DNA from 3 places in the Streptomyces sp. NPDC002324 genome. Region 1 is predicted to be linked to each of the others. Evidence: riboswitches for the same ligand, from Rfam matches in the RefSeq annotation. Region 1 holds a riboswitch; each other region holds the start of a gene.

Region 1 (5,675 bases):
GTCGACGTAGAGGATCCCCCGGTGCGCGTCGGCGAGGAGCCCCGGCTCGAAGGCCTTCACGCCCTCCGACAGCGCCCGTTCGATGTCGAGGGCGCCGACGAGCCGGTCCTCGGAGGCGCCGACGGGCAGCTCGACCATACGCGCCGGCCGCGTCTCGAACGCCGGTTCGTGCGGCCCGTCCGGGCACGCGGGGTCCGGCTTCGCGGGATCGCAACTGAACCGGCACCCGGCGACGACCTCCACCTCCGGCAGCAGCGCCGCGAGCGCCCGCACGGCGGTGCTCTTGGCGGTGCCCTTCTCGCCGCGCACCAGCACACCGCCGACCGCCGGCGACACCGCGTTCAGCAGCAGCGCGAGGCGCAGGTCGTCCTGGCCGACGACGGCCGTGAACGGAAACGGAACACTCACTTTGCGTCGCCCTCCAAGTCACCCTCCGGCCGCGGGCGGTTGACCCCCGGCCGGTCGTTCAACAGCGAGCCCGTGCCCGTCATGCGGACGCTCCCGGCGCTCCGGGAGCCCCCGGCGGCACGAACGGCAGATCCTTCGGCGCGCCCGACTCGATGAGCCGCCACAGCGCGTCCGTGTCCGCGTGTTCCTCGATCAGGTCGCCGAGCCGGTCCAGCTGCTCCTCGCGCAGCGCGGCGAAGGACGTGTCGGCGGCCGGTACGAAACGGCGCCCGGAGGCTGCCGCCACCTCCCGCAGAAAGGCCCGCCGGAACCCGTCCGACTCCAGCGACCCGTGCCAGTGCGTGCCCCAGACCTGTCCGACCCGGCACCCGTCCAGGAAAGGCTCCCCGCCCAGTACCTCGGCGACCCCGTGGTGGATCTCGTACCCCTCGACCCGCTCCCCGAGAGCCTCCCCGACCGGCCGCGTGAGCGTCTTCTCCCGGGCGAACCGTACGCGGACGGGCAGGAGGCCGAGCCCGTCGACGTGCCCCCGCCGGCTCTCGACGTCGTCCTCGATGTGCTCCCCGAGCACCTGGAACCCGCCGCAGACGCCGAGCACCGGCCGCCCCTCGGCGGCCCGCCGCGCGAGGGCGCCGGCGAGGCCCCGCTCCCGCAGCCACTCCAGCGCCCGCACCGTCCCCCGGGTCCCCGGCACGACGACGAGGTCGGCGTCGGCCAGTTCCTCGGCCCGGTCCACGAACCGCACGACGACACCGGGTTCGGCGGCGAGGGCGTCCACGTCGGTGAAGTTGGACATCAGCGGCACCGCGCACACGGCGACCCGCAGGACGTCCTCCCCGACGGGCGGTGCCACGTTCGACTCGCGGACCGTCCCGCGCAGCGAGACGCGCAGCCCGTCCTCCTCGTCGATCCCGAGCCCGTGCCGGAACGGCAGCACTCCGTACGTCCGCCGGCCGGTGAGCCCGTGCAGCATGTCGAGCCCCGGCTCCAGCAGGGAGACGTCGCCCCGGAACTTGTTGACGAGAAACCCGGCGACGAGTGCCTGGTCCTCGGGCGAGAGCAGCGCCACGGTCCCGAAGAAGGACGCGAAGACCCCACCGCGGTCGATGTCGCCGACGACGAGCACGGGGAGCCCGGCGTTCCGGGCGATCCCCATGTTGACGATGTCGGTCCGCCGGAGATTGATCTCGGCGGGGGAACCGGCCCCCTCACAGATCACCGCGTCATACGTGCCCCGCAACTCGGCGAGACAGTCCAGCACGGTCCCGAGCAGCCGCTGTTGCCGCCCGCCGTGGTACCCGCGCGCACTCATCTCCCCCACGGGCTTGCCGAGCAGCACCACCTGACTGCTGCTTTCACCACCGGGCTTCAGCAGGACGGGGTTCATGAGCGCGGTCGGCTCCACCCGGCAGGCCTGGGCCTGCATGGCCTGGGCCCGTCCGATCTCGGCGCCCTCCTTCGTCACGAAGGAGTTGAGCGACATGTTCTGCGCCTTGAAGGGCGCGACCTTCACCCCCTGCCGCACGAGCCACCGGCAGATCCCGGCGGTCACCACGCTCTTCCCGGCATCGGAGGTGGTTCCGGCGACCAGCAACCCGCCACTCATCCCTGACTCCTCGACCGCCGTGCCGGCCGCCCCGCGACCCGCCCCCGCACCATCGCCGCACCCGCGCTGACACCGAGGGCGAGCCAACTCACCCTGCGGGACAGCCGGACGGCCCGTTCGATGTCCCCGACGCCGACGGCCCGTCCCTCCCCATTGAGCACGGGCCGGTGCTCGACCCGCCCCCCGTACGACAACGTGCCCCCCAACCGCACTCCGAGCGCCCCCGCGAACGACGCCTCCACGGGCCCCGCGTTGGGACTCGGATGCCTGCCCGCGTCCGCCCGCCAGGCCCGCACCGCCCCCCGGGGATCCCCGCCGGCGGCGGTGGCCAGCAGGGCGGTCAGCCGGGCCCCCGGCCACCCCGCCACGTCGTCCAGCCGCGCGGAGGCCCACCCGTAGCGCCGGTACCGCCGCGACCGATGCCCGACCATGGCGTCCAAGGTGTTGACGGCCCGGAACCCCACGAGTCCGGGCACTCCGCCGACGGCCCCCCACACGAGCGCCCCCACCACCGCGTCGGACGTGTTCTCGGCGACGGACTCCACGACCGCCCGCGCGATCCCGTCCGGGTCGAGCGCCTGCGGATCCCGTCCGCACAGATGGGGCAACCGGCCCCGCGCGCCCTCGACATCGCCCGCGTCGAGGAACCGCGCGATCGTTCGCGCCTCCCGTCCGAGCGAGGTCCCCCCGACGACGGCCCAGGTGGCGGCGGCGGTCAGTCCGACGGACGCGATCCGTGACGGCCGTACGGCGGCCGAGGCGGCGGCCCCCAGAGCGACGGCGCCGCCGGCGCACACCGCGGTGTGCAGCGCGCCCCATCCCCGGTGGTCCCGCCACAGCACCCGCTCCGCCGCACCGGCGGCCCGCCCGAACGCGGCGACCGGATGCCCCCGGCGCGGATCGCCGAACAGCAGATCGCCGAGGAGCCCGACGGCGGCACCGTACGCGAAGACGCGATCGGCACGCACCGGTTCAGCCGATCACGGGGTCGGGCAGGGTCCGGACGCTGGGCCCCGAAGGGAAGCCGCACAGGGCGCACATGGCGATAGGTCCTCACTCAGGGTGTCCACGCCCTGGTTCGACGAGACCGACGGCGAGAGTTCCTGGCTCCCGGGGAGACGCTTCGAGATGCTTCCCCGGTGACAGTGGCGGGACCGCGCCGGACTCGCACCGGCTTCCTCTTCAACCGTCGTACATGGCCCCGGCAGTCCACCACGCCCCCGGAAGACCCGTCAACTTGCTGTTGACCTGCGGCGCAACGGTGTGCTCAGCCCCACATCGCCGAAATCCCGTCAGACGCCCGAATCGGCTCTTTCCGCGCTCCCGCCGGACGGCCCGGCCGGGCACACCCCGAGGAACGGCGGTACGACGTCCGAGCCGCATCCGGAACTCTGTGTACATCTTCCGCCACACGGCGTGGTGTGCTTTTCTGGCTGGACTTGTTGGACCCGGAACGGGCGCCTCGCGACGGGTCGCCCGGGGGACGGGAGGTGCGCACGTGGAAGATCGGCCGAGCGGGACGGTCTCGTCGGGCACGAGGTACGGGAGCGCGCGCGGAACGTGGGTGGCGGAGGCCGCGCCCTGGGCACTCTTCTGTTCGGTCATGGGGGTGCTGGCCGTCGGCGCGGGCGCGCTGGCGGCGCTCCTCGTCCCGGCGGGTGAGGTGCGCGGTCCGGTCTGGACGCTGGTGACGGTTCTCGTCGCCGCCGGCGCGGGCCTGTGGTCGGGTCTCACCCCGGGCACGGGGCGGCTCCGGGGCCTGAACCGTGCTCCGGTCGTGCCCCCGCCCCGCGGGCCGGAGCGTCGCTGACGCCGGCCCGGGACGCGGGCGACCCCCGAGGGCGCGGTACGCCGTCGGGGGTCGCCGGTCGAGCTGTCGAGAGACCGGGGAGGTCCGGTCTCAGGTCATGATCATGTCCGGTCTCAGGTCATGATCAGGGAGATTCCGTACGCCACTGCCCCCGCGCACAGCGCGAAGCACACGTACGCTCCCGTGGTCGCCGCCGCCACCGAGTCGCCCCGGGTCGACGCCTCCTCCCGCTTGGAGAGGCCGACGATGCCGAGGGTGAACAGGCCGACGAGGGCCACGGTGACCACGAGGCTGACTCCGAAGACGGAGCCGAGAGCTGCCCAGTCGATGTGCATGGTGGTGATCTTCCTCAGGGAGTCGTGGGGCTCAGACGGCGTGCGTCGGCGCGGACGTGCTCGCCGGTGCCGTGGTCTCGGCGGCGGGGGCCGGGATGGTCGCCGTGAGGTCCTCGGCCACGGTGCCGACCGGCGGCGGGGTCACGGCGGCGATCGCCGTCGTCACCACCCCGGGCGGCTCCTCGGTGTCGTTCACGTTGGTGTGGTCGACCACCTCGCGGCGGGAGACCAGCCAGATCGCGGCGCTGGAGGCGACGAGGAAGACCGCGACGACGGCCGTGCCCCAGGTGCCGAAGGACGTCACCCACTCGGCCAGCGCGGCGACCAGCGCGGCGGCCGGCAGGGTCAGGCCCCAGGCGACGAACATCCGGGTCGCGGTGGACCAGCGGACCACCCCGCCCTTGCGGCCGAGGCCCGCGCCCATCACCGCACCGGAGACCGAGTGCGTGGTGGAGAGCGAGAAGCCGAGGTGCGAGGAGGCCAGGATGACCGTGGCCGCGCTGGTCTGGGCGGCGAAGCCCTGCTGCGGCTGGAGGTCGGTCAGGCCCTTGCCCATCGTGCGGATGATGCGCCAGCCGCCCAGGTAGGTGCCGAGCGCGATGGCCGTACCGGCGGAGACGATGACCCACACCGGCGGGTCCGAGTCGGGCGCCAGGGTGCCGCCGGCCACCAGGGCCAGCGTGATGATGCCCATCGTCTTCTGGGCGTCGTTCGTGCCGTGGGCCAGCGAGACCAGGCCGGCGGAGGCGATCTGGCCGGCGCGGTAACCCTTGCCGGAGGCCTTCTCGTTGGTGTGCGCGCCGAGCTTGTACGTCAGCCGGGTGGCGAGCATCGCCGCGAGACCGGCGACCAGCGGGGCGGCGACGGCCGGGATCAGCACCTTGGTGACGAGCACGTCCCCGTGCACCGCGCCCACGCCGACCGAGGCGATGGTGGCGCCGATGAGGCCGCCCATCAGGGCGTGCGAGGAGCTGGAGGGGAGTCCGACCAGCCAGGTCAACAGGTTCCAGAGGATGGCGCCGACGAGCGCCGCGAAGATGACCTCTGGCTGTATGCCGGACTCGTCGACGAGCCCCTTGGAGATGGTGTTGGCGACCTCGATGGAAAGGAACGCGCCGACAAGGTTGAGCACGGCGGACATGGCCACCGCGACCTTGGGCTTCATGGCGCCTGTCGAGATGGTGGTGGCCATCGCGTTGGCGGTGTCGTGGAAACCGTTCGTAAAATCGAACGCAAGCGCGGTGACGACCACGATCGCGAGGATCAGCGAGAAGTTTTCCATTTACCTGAGCTTCTTTCGGACGTCAGTGGCATGAGGACCGTAGGCAACCTGGATGAACGGAAGGTGAACTGGGGCGGGCGTGTGGGTGTAGTGAATGAGGTGCCGCCCTTCCGCTTGTGCGCGTGCGGCGGGGCCCGGCCCGACGGGACGGCGGCCCGACGTTCGAACGCAGGCGGAATACCGTGGTCCGGCCGCCTCTCGTCCCGCCTCCCGCGCCCCGCCTCCGGCCGCCCG
Region 2 (5,675 bases), on a different contig from region 1:
GGGTAACTTGAGAAGACTTGAGGTGAGTTGCTGCGCCCTTGGGTGAGTGTCAGGGCATGAGGGACGTCGGGGTGCGGGTGTGGGTGTGGGTGCTGCGGTGCAGGCGCTGCGTTACGCGGGGGACGTCAGTGGCGCTCGGGAACTGCGCAGTCGTCGGGGCCGCAGGCTGGGGTCGAGCCGGGCGTGGGGGGCGGCGGGAGGGTGTCGTTCCAGGCTGTGCGCAGTAGTTCGAGCAGCGTGTCGCTGTCCTGGGCTCCGGGAACGCCGTAGCGGTCGTCGATGACGATGAACGGGGCCCCACGCGCGCCCATGCGGCGTGCCAGTCGGGCGTCGTGCTGGACCTGCTGCCGGTAGTGGCGCTCGTCGAGGACGCGACGGGTCTCGCCGCGGTCCAGGCCCACATCGCCCGCCAGATTCACGAGGTCCTCCAGAGCGAAGACCGGATCTCCATGGCCGAAGTAGGCGCGGAAGATCGCGTGCCATGCCTCGCGGTTCCTGCCCCGAGCTGTGGCGTGGGCGAGGAACTCGTGCGCCAGGTCGGTGTTGCCGACCTCGTTGTCCAGCACCCGGTAGGGGCTCAGGCCCTCGCTCCGCGCGAGCGCCTCGATCCGCCTGGCAGACCTCTCCGCGTGGTCCGCGTCGAGGTCGTGCCGACGTAGCAGCGCCTCGCGGACGGGGAAGGTGTGCCCCTCGGGGAAGCCGCTGCTCAGCGGGAACGAGTGGTGGACCACCTCCACCTGGTCGCCGTGCTCGAATCGCTCGACGGCTCGCTCCACCCGGTGCTTCCCCAGACCGCACCAGGGGCAGGTCACCTCGGACCACACGTCCAGCTTCATCGCCCGCGCCTCCGTCCAATTCCTACGTGTTGTGCGTAACGCCATGGTGGACCAGTATGGGAGTCCCTACAAAAGGCACATCGGTGTGCGTGCCGGAGAGGAATGTGTGCCATGGGCACGGCAGGCGAGACGGATACGACGAGGGCTGCGGCGATCGGACCGTGTGCGGCCATTCCCGCCGATCAGATGGTGTTCATCCGGCAGATCCTGGACCGTGTCGGCGACAAGTGGAGCCTGCTGCTGATCGCGGTCCTGGAGACGGGCCCGCTGCGCTACACCGAACTTCAGAGGCGGGTCCCGGGTATCTCCCAGCGCATGCTCAGCCTCACGCTGCGCCAGCTGCACGAGGACGGCCTCGTCACCCGCACCGCATACGCCGAGGTGCCGCCGCGTGTCGAGTACACCCTCACCCCACTCGGGCGTGGCCTCCATGAGATCGTCACGTCGCTGATCGGCTGGGCCGCCGATCACCACGACGAGATCCGGTTCAACCGCGACCGAGCCGCAGCCACCGGCTCCTGACGCCGGAACCGGCCCGACCCCCTCCGCCCCTCGGCCCTGGTCCCGGACTAGGCCGACGAGCGAGCAGGTGAGCGCGCTCGCCGACCAGGGCTTTCGTGCGGTCGCCCCCGATGCCCGTGGCTTGTGGCTTTTCGCCCGGCGTGCGCCCGATGTATGCCAACGCCTACGGGGGTGAGTGAATTGGTCGGGGTCGTACTGACGATCGCGGACGCGCTCGCCCGGAACCGCTTCGACCTCGTCGGGCGCGACTGGGGCGGTGCCGTCGCCTGGTAACGGCATGTTCCCGAGAGCTGACGCAATCCTGACGGGGGCTTTGCCGCATCCATCTTGTTCCTGCGACTTATGTGCAGAAGTCTGGGGAAGCGGCTGAAAACAGCCGCTCACCGCGCGTGTTCGCCGCGCCGAGAGTGAGGCTCACGCCCCCATGCCGACCGCTCCCGATTCCTCCGCCCGTCCGGACGCCCCAGTCGGTGGGCACGGACACTCGTGGCACCGCCTCCGTGCGTCGATGACCCGCAAGGAGTGGGCAAGCCTGGGCGGGATGGCGGCGTTCATCCTGGCCCTGCACGTCATCGGCTGGTTCACGCTGGTCGCCGTCGTCGCCCCGCACCACTACAGCCTGGGCACCAAGACGTTCGGTATCGGTATCGGTGTCACCGCCTACACGCTCGGCATGCGGCACGCCTTCGACGCCGACCACATCGCGGCCATCGACAACACCACCCGCAAGCTGATGAACGACGGGCAGCGCCCCCTGTCCGTCGGGTTCTGGTTCTCCCTCGGACACTCCACCATCGTCTTCGCCCTCGCCTTCCTGCTCTCTCTCGGCGTCAAGGCCCTGTCCGGACCGGTCGAGAGCGACGACTCCACCCTGCACGGCGTCACCGGGTGGATCGGGACGACGGTCTCCGGGGCCTTCCTCTACGTCATCGCGGTCATCAACCTGGTGATCATGGCCGGGATCTGGAAGGTCTTCCGGCAGATGCGCTCCGGCCACTTCGACGAGGCCGCGCTGGAGGAGCAGCTGAACAACCGGGGCTTCATGAACCGCCTCCTGGGCCGCGTGATGAAGTCGATCACCAGGCCCTGGCAGATGTACCCGCTCGGTGCCCTGTTCGGCCTCGGCTTCGACACGGCCACGGAGATCGCCCTGCTGGTGCTGGCCGGGTCGGGGGCTGCTTCCGGCCTGCCCTGGTACGCGATCCTGTGTCTGCCGATCCTGTTCGCGGCCGGCATGTCACTGCTGGACACGATCGACGGCACCTTCATGAACTTCGCCTACGGCTGGGCCTCTTCCAGGCCGGTCCGCAAGGTCTACTACAACCTCACCATCACCGGCCTGTCCGTCGCCGTCGCCCTCCTCATCGGCACGGTCGAACTGCTGGGCCTGCTCGCGCAGGAGGCGGGGCTGCACGGCCCGTTCTGGGACCGGGTCTCCGGCCTGGACCTCAACATCATCGGATATGTCGTCGTCGGGCTGTTCTTCGCGACCTGGGTGATCGCCCTGCTGGTGTGGAAGGTCGGCAGGATCGAGGAGAAGTGGACCTCAGGGCTGAGTCGCACACCCACCTCCGCGGAGTAGGAGCCTTCGGGGCTCGCGGCGGACGGCTTCCCACCGCTCCAGTCGGCGCAGCCCGCGCACCGGCCGTACACCAGCGGCGATCGGGTGGAGTCCGGCCGTAGCCCGGCATTCCGGCCGCTGGCCGCTCGTGTCATGCCCCGTCGGCAGTGAAAGCGACATGACAGCGAGACGTCCTCCGGGTCCGCCACGCAACTGTGGTCCTAGGACCTATGCCTGATCGGCAATCAGTCGTAAATGCTGTTAGCGTGCACCTGCACACAAGTGGCAATTACGTGTCGGAGGACGTTGGACATGGCGGTTTACACGCTCCCGGAGCTTCCCTACGACTACGCGGCACTCGAACCGGTCATCAACCCGCAGATCGTCGAGCTGCACCACGACAAGCACCACGCGGCGTACGTCAAGGGCGCGAACGACACCTTGGAGCAGCTGGCGGAGGCGCGGGACAAGGAGCAGTGGGGCTCGATCAACGGCCTGGAGAAGAACCTGGCCTTCCACCTCTCCGGGCACATCCTGCACTCCATCTACTGGCACAACATGACCGGCGACGGCGGTGGCGAGCCCCTGGCCGCGGACGGCGTGGGCGAGTTGGCCGACGCCATCACCGGGTCCTTCGGCTCGTTCGCGGGCTTCAAGGCCCAGCTGACCAAGGCGTCCGCGACCACCCAGGGCTCCGGCTGGGGCGTACTGGCGTACGAGCCGCTGAGCGGTCGCCTGATCGTGGAGCAGGTCTACGACCACCAGGGCAACGTCGGCCAGGGCTCCACCCCGATCCTCGTCTTCGACGCCTGGGAGCACGCCTTCTACCTGCAGTACAAGAACCAGAAGGTCGACTTCATCGACGCCATGTGGGCCGTCGTCAACTGGCAGGACGTGGCCAGGCGCTACGCCGCCGCCAAGGAGCGCGGCGACAGCCTGCTGCTCACCCCCTGAGCGCTGACGCCGTGACCGTGACGGCGTCCGCACCGACGTCCTGCTCGTGATCGTCTTCTCAACCTTCACCGGGCAGGCGGCAAGGCGAAGGGCCCTCGCAAGGACGTGACTTGCGAGGGCCTTTCTCCATCCGCTCAACGCGCCGTCCGGGGTCCGGCCCTGCTCTGCAGGCCCCGGGGCGGGCCGGCTTCGCGGACGTATCCGTGGGCGGCGAGTTCACGGCCGACCTGCGGATGCGAGCGGGCCCCCGACGCGCCGCAGCAACAGCAACCCTGTGCCGTGCGCTGCGGATCGCCTTACCGACGACGGCGTGCTGCACCGGAACGCGAGCACCTCCGTCCCGTGTCTCGTGTGCCGTGTGCCGTGTGCCGTGTGCCGTGTGCCGTGTGCCGTGTGCCGTGTGCCGTGTGCCGTGTCCCAAGTCCCGTGACCGATCGCACGACCCGACGACGCGGCGATCTTGATAGCCTCGGGGAGCCAGTCGAGCCACATCCGAGGCCAGGGAATCCGGTGCGAATCCGGAACTGACGCGCAGCGGTGAGGGGGACGGGTGGGGCACGCATGCCACTGGGAGACCGGGAAGGCGCCCCGTCCGGACGAACCCGAGTCCGAAGACCTGCTGGCACCTCCGCACCCGTGTGCGGAGGGACGTCCGTAGGCCAGGCTCCGCGAACGAGCCCCGACCACCGAGGTACGCCCGTGCTCCGCACCGCCCTCCGTCCCGCTGCCTTCCTCCTTGCTCCCGCGCTACTGCTCACCGCCTGCGGCGGTTCCACAGGCGGCACCGAGGACACCAAGCCGTCCGTCGGCGCGGACTACCCGCGCACCATCGACAACTGCGGCCGGAAGGTCACCCTGAAGTCGGCTCCGCAGAGGGCCGTCTCGCTCAATCAGGGCACCACGGAGATCCTGCTCTCCCTCGGCCTCGCCGACCGCGTGGCAGGCACCGCCACCTGGACCGACCCGGTCATGAAGGGCCTGGACAAGGCCAACGCGTCCGTGCCCCGGCTCGCCGACAACGCGCCCTCCTTCGAGAAGGTCCTGGACGCCGAACCCGACTTCGTCACCGCCTCGTTCGTCTCCACCCTCGGCAAGGGCGGCGTCGCCACCCGCGATCAGTTCGAGAAACTGGGCGTGCCCACGTACGTCTCGCCCTCCGACTGCTCGGCCGGCAAGGACAACGACAGCGGTGGCGACGGATCGCGCAGCAAGCCCCTCACCCTGGACGCCGTCTACGGCGAGATTCACGACCTGGCCCACGCGTTCGACGTCGACGCCCGCGGCGACAAGCTCGTCGCCGAGTCGAAGGAGCGGGTGCGCAAGGCGACCGAAGGGCTGGACGCCTCCGGCGTCTCGCTCATGTACTGGTTCGCCAACTCGCAGTCGCCCTACCTCGCCGGCTGCTGCGGTGCACCCGGCGCCATCACCCGGGCCGTCGGCGCGAAGAACGCCTTCGCCGACACCCATGACGAGTGGCCCCAGATCGGCTGGGAGACCGTTGCCGACCGTGACCCCGACGTCATCGTGATCGGCGACCTCACCCGCAGGCAGCAGACCGCCGAGACCGCCCAGGCCAAGATCCGCTTCCTGGAGACCAACCCCGCCACTCGTCACCTGACCGCCGTCAAGAAGAAGCGGTACGTCCTGCTCAGCGGGCAGGCGATGAACCCCTCCATCCGCACCGTCGAAGGGATCGAGAAGGTCGCCGCCGGCCTGCGCGACTTCGGGCTCGTCAAGTGAGCCCGCGCGCACTGCTGTTGACCGGCGGCGGCTGCGCCGCGCTGCTCGCGTCGGTCGCCGTC
Region 3 (5,675 bases), on a different contig from region 1:
ACGTTCCTGCCCCGCCTGTGGTCCGTCTCGCACAGGCACGGCTATGTGACGACCTCGGACTTCGTGCGGGGCCGCTTCGGCTCGAAGGGCCTGTCGCTGGCGGTCGCCCTGACCGGCATCCTCGCGACGATGCCGTACATCGCGCTCCAACTCGTCGGCATCCAGGCCGTCCTGGACGTGATGGGCGTGGGCGGGGCTGAGGGCACCAACTGGTTCATCAAGGACCTGCCGCTGCTGATCGCGTTCGGCGTGCTGGCGGCCTACACCTACTCCTCCGGCCTGCGTGCCCCCGCGCTGATCGCGTTCGTGAAGGACACGCTGATCTACATCGTCATCGCGGTGGCGATCATCTACATCCCGATCAAGCTCGGCGGCTTCGACGACATCTTCGCCAAGGCGGGCGAGGCGTACAGCCAGACCAACCCGGCGACGGACAAGCCCCGCGGGGCCCTCGTCCCGGGCGACGCCAACCAGTGGACGTACGCGACGCTGGCCCTCGGCTCCGCGCTGGCGCTCTTCATGTACCCGCACTCGATCACGGCGACGCTGTCGTCCAGGAGCCGCGAGGTCATCCGCCGCAACACGACGATCCTGCCGCTGTACTCGCTGATGCTGGGCCTGCTCGCCCTGCTGGGCTTCATGGCGATCGCGGCCGGCATCCAGGTGCAGAACGGCCAGCTGGCGATCCCGCAACTGTTCGAGACGATGTTCCCCGACTGGTTCGCGGGCGTGGCCTTCGCGGCCATCGGCATCGGCGCGCTGGTCCCCGCGGCGATCATGTCCATCGCGGCGGCGAACCTCTTCACCCGCAACATCTACAAGGACTTCATCAAGCCGGACGCCACACCCGCGCAGGAGACCAAGGTCTCCAAGCTGGTGTCCCTGCTGGTGAAGGTGGGCGCCCTGGCCTTCGTCCTCACCATGGACAAGACGGTCGCCATCAACTTCCAGCTCCTCGGCGGCATCTGGATCCTCCAGACCTTCCCGGCGCTCGTCGGCGGCCTGTTCACCCGGTGGTGCCACCGCTGGGCCCTGCTCGCGGGCTGGGCGGTCGGCATGCTGTACGGGACGATCGCCGCGTACGGCGTGGCCTCCCCCACGCAGAAGCACTTCGGCGGCTCGTCCGCGGAGATCCCCGGCATCGGCGAGATCGGCTACATCGGCCTGACCGCCTTCGTCCTCAACGTCGTGGTCACGGTGGTCCTCACCTTCGCCCTGCGCGCGTTCAACGCACCCGACGGCATCGACGAGACCAGCCCGGAGGACTACACGGCGGACGCGGGCGACCGAGGCGTCCAGGTGGAACTGCCTCCGGCTACGGCGGGGACGAGCCACTAGGTCGGGGCGGGGGCGGGGCGGGGAGGTCTGCCTTTTCGCCCCACCCCCGCATCGCCGTGGATTCGCGGAGCCTTCCTCGCCCTCCCCCACCCGTCCCGTCCGAGGGGCCCCGCTCCCGGGCCCGCAGGGCCTGGTCCTTCAGGGGCGCGGGGAACTGCGCGAGAACCCCCACCGACCCGCACCCGTGGAACTCACCCCTCGGGGTCGAAGGGGCAGCGCCCCTGATGAAGGGACGGGCAGGGGCGGCGGGGGCGCACACCACCCGGCTACGCTGACGACGTGACCGTTCGCGCACCGATCGTCCTGGACAGCGACCCCGGTATCGACGACGCCGTAGCCCTGCAGTACCTCCTCGGCACAGGCCTGTGGGACCTCAAGGCCTACACCTCGGTAGGCGGCAACCTCCCCGCCGAAGCGACCTACGCCAACGCCCGAGCCCTCTCCCGAGCCCTCCGCATCGACGGCGACATCCCCGTGCACCGAGGCACGGGCCGCCCCCTCTCCCCCCTCCCCTACCGAGAGGCATCCGCCTTCCACGGCCCGGCGGGCCTCGGCAACGAGACACTGCCCGACTCCACGGCCCCGCACCCGACGGAGTCGTCCGCACAGGCCCTGCTCCGCCTCTCCCGCCAGTACGAGGGCGAGCTGACGGTGTGCGCCACCGGCCCCCTCACGAACATCGCCGTCGCACTGCTCGAAGACCCTCACTTCGCCCACCGCGTCGCCAGATTCGTGTTCATGGGGGGCGCCGCCCAGGTGCCGGGAAACATCACCCCGGTCGCCGAGTTCAACATCTGGGCCGACCCCGACGCGGCCGAGATCGTGCTCTCCTCCGGCATCCCGTTCACCATGGTCGACCTGGACGCCTCGCACCGCTGGCTGTTCCGCCCCGCCGACCTCGCCGCGCTGGAGGCGGCGGGCCCGGGCACGGCCCTCGCCGCCCGGCTGATGCGCACGTACATGGACGCCTACACCCGCCACGGCGGAGACGGCACCTGTCCGTTGCACGATCCGCTGGCCGTGGGGGTGTGCGGGGACGAGGCGTTCGTGGCGGCCGCCGAGGGCGCCGTCGTCGTCGAATGCGCGAGCGAACTCACCCGGGGCCAGACCGTGTTCGTGCCGGCCACCGCCCGGCGCGTCTACTACTCCGAGTCCCCCGCCCTGACCGCCCGCCTCCGCGCCACCGGCCGCGTGGCCCTGGGGCCGGGCACCCGCGACTTCAGCAGGGACTTCGTGGCGACGCTACCGCGGTGGCCGGCGGTGGCCTGACCGGCCCGATCACCGGTGGACCGGCCGGTTCGGAGCAACCTTCGGCCGACCGGACCGGATCATCCGACTAACGCCTGCTCCTGTGGACAACCGCGGACCCGCTAGGCCGCCCCTCGTGCACACTGCGACGCATGGACATCACGATCAGGGACGCGGCCCCGGATGAGTACGCCGCCCTGGGCGAGGTCACCGCACAGGCCTACCTCGGCGACGGACTGCTGGACTTCGGGGAGAGCGACCAGTACCTCGGTGAGCTGCGGGACGTGGCGAAGCGGGCCGCCGAGGCCGAGGTGCTGATGGCCGTGGCGGACGGCCGGGTGCTCGGCGGTGTGACCTTCGTCCCGGCGGGCGGCCCCATGGCCGACATCGCCGGTGCGGGAGAGGCCGAGATACGCATGCTCGCGGTCTCCCCGGAAGCACGCGGGCGGGGTGTCGGTGAGGCGCTCGTGCGGGCCTGTGTGGAGCGCGCCCGGGCAGTGGAGGGCTGTGTACGCGTCGTGCTGTCGACCCAGAGGAGCATGCACGCGGCCCATCGCATCTACGAACGTCTGGGGTTCGCCCGCACACCGGAGCGCGACTGGAACCCCCTCCCCGACGTCCTGGACATCTCGCTGATCACCTATGAGTTGACGCTCTGACACCCTGCGCAGCCGAATGCGACACAACATGTGGGGGTGACACCGCGCACCGGCACTAGATGTATGCTCATGCTCGCTGTCGCCACAGGGGAATCCGGTGCGAATCCGGAACTGTCCCGCAACGGTGTACTCGCGTGCGTTCACGCTCTTTTGCGCACGCCTGTTCAGTCCGAACACCTGTCGACAGCGCGCCCGGCCGTCCGGTCCGGGTGCCTGACGTCCGGGCCTCGTGGAATGGGCCGGTGGACGCGACGCCCCCGTGCGCTCGTGAGCTGCCGCCTGCCCTCCGCCAGGCCGCTTGCCGAGCGAGGGAGAGCCCCACGTGACCATCGCGCCAGCCGACCCGGTTTCAGCCAACCCGGTTTCAGCCGACCTGGCTTCAGCCGACCCGGCGACGGAGACCGACAGTCCGGGTTCCGCGTTGCTGCGGACCCTGACCGAGCTGACCGTCGACCTCCCCGACGCCGACCCCGGCCGGGTCGCCGCCGCCGCGCTGCGCGGCCGGTCCTCACGCGGCGCCTCCGCCGAGATGGTCGTGGAGCTGCGCGAGCTGGCCACGGAGGCGGCCGCCGGTCTGATCTCCGAGGACCCCGCCTACTCGAAGCTCGCCGCGCGGCTGCTGGCCATCGGCATCCGCGACGAGGCCGCCTCGCAGGGCGTCACCACCTTCGCCGAGTCCATCGCCGTGGGCCACCGGGAGGGCCTCGTCGCCGACCGCACCGCGGAGTTCGCGCGCGTACACGCCGAGCGCCTCGACGCCCTGGTCGACCCGGCCGGCGACGACCGCTTCGGCTACTTCGGCCTGCGCACCCTGCACAGCCGCTATCTGCTCCGGCACCCCCTCACCCGCAAGGTCGTCGAGACGCCCCAGCACTTCATGCTGCGGGTGGCGAGCGGGCTGGCCGAGGACGACACCACGCGGGCCGTGGACGAGGTCGCCGCGCTCTACGGCCTCATGAGCCGCCTCGACTACCTCCCCTCCTCCCCCACACTGTTCAACTCCGGCACCCGCCACCCCCAGATGTCCTCCTGCTATCTCCTCGACTCCCCGCTGGACGAGCTGGACTCCATCTACGACCGCTACCACCAGGTGGCCCGCCTCTCGAAGCACGCCGGCGGCATCGGTCTGTCCTACTCCCGCATCCGCTCGCGCGGTTCGCTGATCCGGGGCACCAACGGGCACTCCAACGGCATCGTGCCGTTCCTGAAGACGCTGGACGCCTCGGTCGCCGCCGTGAACCAGGGCGGCCGGCGCAAGGGCGCGGCCGCGGTCTACCTGGAGACCTGGCACTCCGACATCGAGGAGTTCCTGGAGCTGCGCGACAACACCGGTGAGGACGCCCGCCGTACGCACAACCTGAACCTGGCGCACTGGATCCCGGACGAGTTCATGCGCCGGGTGAACGCCGACGAGCAGTGGTCGCTGTTCTCCCCGGCCGACGTGCCCGAGCTGGTCGACCTGTGGGGCGAGGAGTTCGAGGCGGCCTACCGCAAGGCGGAGGCGAACGGCCTGGCGAGGAAGACGATCGCCGCCCGTGAGCTGTACGGCCGCATGATGCGTACCCTCGCGCAGACCGGCAACGGCTGGATGACCTTCAAGGACGCGGCCAACCGCACGGCCAACCAGACGGCCGAGCCGGGCCACGTCGTCCACTCCTCCAACCTCTGCACGGAGATCCTGGAGGTCACGGACGACGGGGAGACGGCGGTCTGCAACCTGGGCTCGGTGAACCTGGGCGCGTTCGTCGACCGGGCGGCCGGCGACATGGACTGGCAGCGGCTGGACGAGACCGTCCGCACCGCCGTCACCTTCCTCGACCGCGTCGTCGACATCAACTTCTACCCGACCGAGCAGGCGGGCCGCTCCAACGCCCGGTGGCGCCCGGTCGGCCTCGGCGCGATGGGGCTCCAGGACGTCTTCTTCCAGCTGCGCCTGCCCTTCGACTCCCCCGAGGCGAAGGCGCTGTCCACCCGGATCGCCGAACGGATCATGCTCGCCGCGTACGAGGCCTCCGCCGACCTCGCCGAGCGCAACGGCCCGCTGCCGGCCTGGGAGAAGACCCGCACGGCCCGTGGTGTGCTGCACCCCGACCACTACGACGTCGAGCCGGCCTGGCCGGAGCGCTGGGCGGCCCTGCGCGAGCGCGTCGCGACGACGGGCATGCGCAACTCGCTGCTCCTCGCCATCGCGCCGACGGCCACCATCGCCTCGATCGCCGGTGTGTACGAGTGCATCGAGCCGCAGGTGTCCAACCTGTTCAAGCGCGAGACGCTGTCCGGTGAGTTCCTCCAGGTCAACTCGTATCTGGTGAAGGACCTGAAGGAACTGGGCGTCTGGGACGCGCGTACCCGGGAGGCCCTGCGCGAGTCGGGCGGCTCGGTGCAGGACTTCGCCTGGATCCCGGCCGACGTCAGGGCGCTGTACCGCAC

The links. A riboswitch is a leader RNA that binds a small molecule or an ion and turns the genes downstream of it on or off. The one in region 1 is predicted to bind cobalamin.
Region 2: it holds a riboswitch for cobalamin, as region 1 does, so the genes downstream of both, ACWCRJ_RS26805 (ABC transporter substrate-binding protein) here and ACWCRJ_RS27900 (cobalamin biosynthesis protein) in region 1, are expected to answer to the same signal.
Region 3: it holds a riboswitch for cobalamin, as region 1 does, so the genes downstream of both, ACWCRJ_RS17845 (ribonucleoside-diphosphate reductase subunit alpha) here and ACWCRJ_RS27900 (cobalamin biosynthesis protein) in region 1, are expected to answer to the same signal.

The regions. Positions count from the first base shown of each region.
Region 1 covers NZ_JBSFCF010000024.1:62,065-67,739, reverse strand. The annotation lists gene ACWCRJ_RS27910 (putative cobaltochelatase) at 1-408, opposite strand, end outside; gene ACWCRJ_RS27905 (cobyric acid synthase) at 488-2,014, opposite strand; gene ACWCRJ_RS27900 (cobalamin biosynthesis protein) at 2,011-2,982, opposite strand; cobalamin riboswitch at 3,090-3,243, opposite strand; gene ACWCRJ_RS27895 (hypothetical protein) at 3,579-3,824, shown strand; gene ACWCRJ_RS27890 (hypothetical protein) at 3,938-4,159, opposite strand; gene ACWCRJ_RS27885 (anion permease) at 4,191-5,441, opposite strand.
Region 2 covers NZ_JBSFCF010000022.1:150,588-156,262, reverse strand. The annotation lists gene ACWCRJ_RS26825 (DsbA family oxidoreductase) at 126-836, opposite strand; gene ACWCRJ_RS26820 (winged helix-turn-helix transcriptional regulator) at 948-1,358, shown strand; gene ACWCRJ_RS26815 (HoxN/HupN/NixA family nickel/cobalt transporter) at 1,783-2,940, shown strand; gene ACWCRJ_RS26810 (superoxide dismutase) at 3,232-3,873, shown strand; cobalamin riboswitch at 4,335-4,511, shown strand; gene ACWCRJ_RS26805 (ABC transporter substrate-binding protein) at 4,573-5,613, shown strand; gene ACWCRJ_RS26800 (FecCD family ABC transporter permease) at 5,610-5,675, shown strand, end outside.
Region 3 covers NZ_JBSFCF010000011.1:238,708-244,382, forward strand. The annotation lists gene mctP (monocarboxylate uptake permease MctP) at 1-1,338, shown strand, start outside; gene ACWCRJ_RS17835 (nucleoside hydrolase) at 1,618-2,607, shown strand; gene ACWCRJ_RS17840 (GNAT family N-acetyltransferase) at 2,739-3,245, shown strand; cobalamin riboswitch at 3,309-3,444, shown strand; gene ACWCRJ_RS17845 (ribonucleoside-diphosphate reductase subunit alpha) at 3,568-5,675, shown strand, end outside.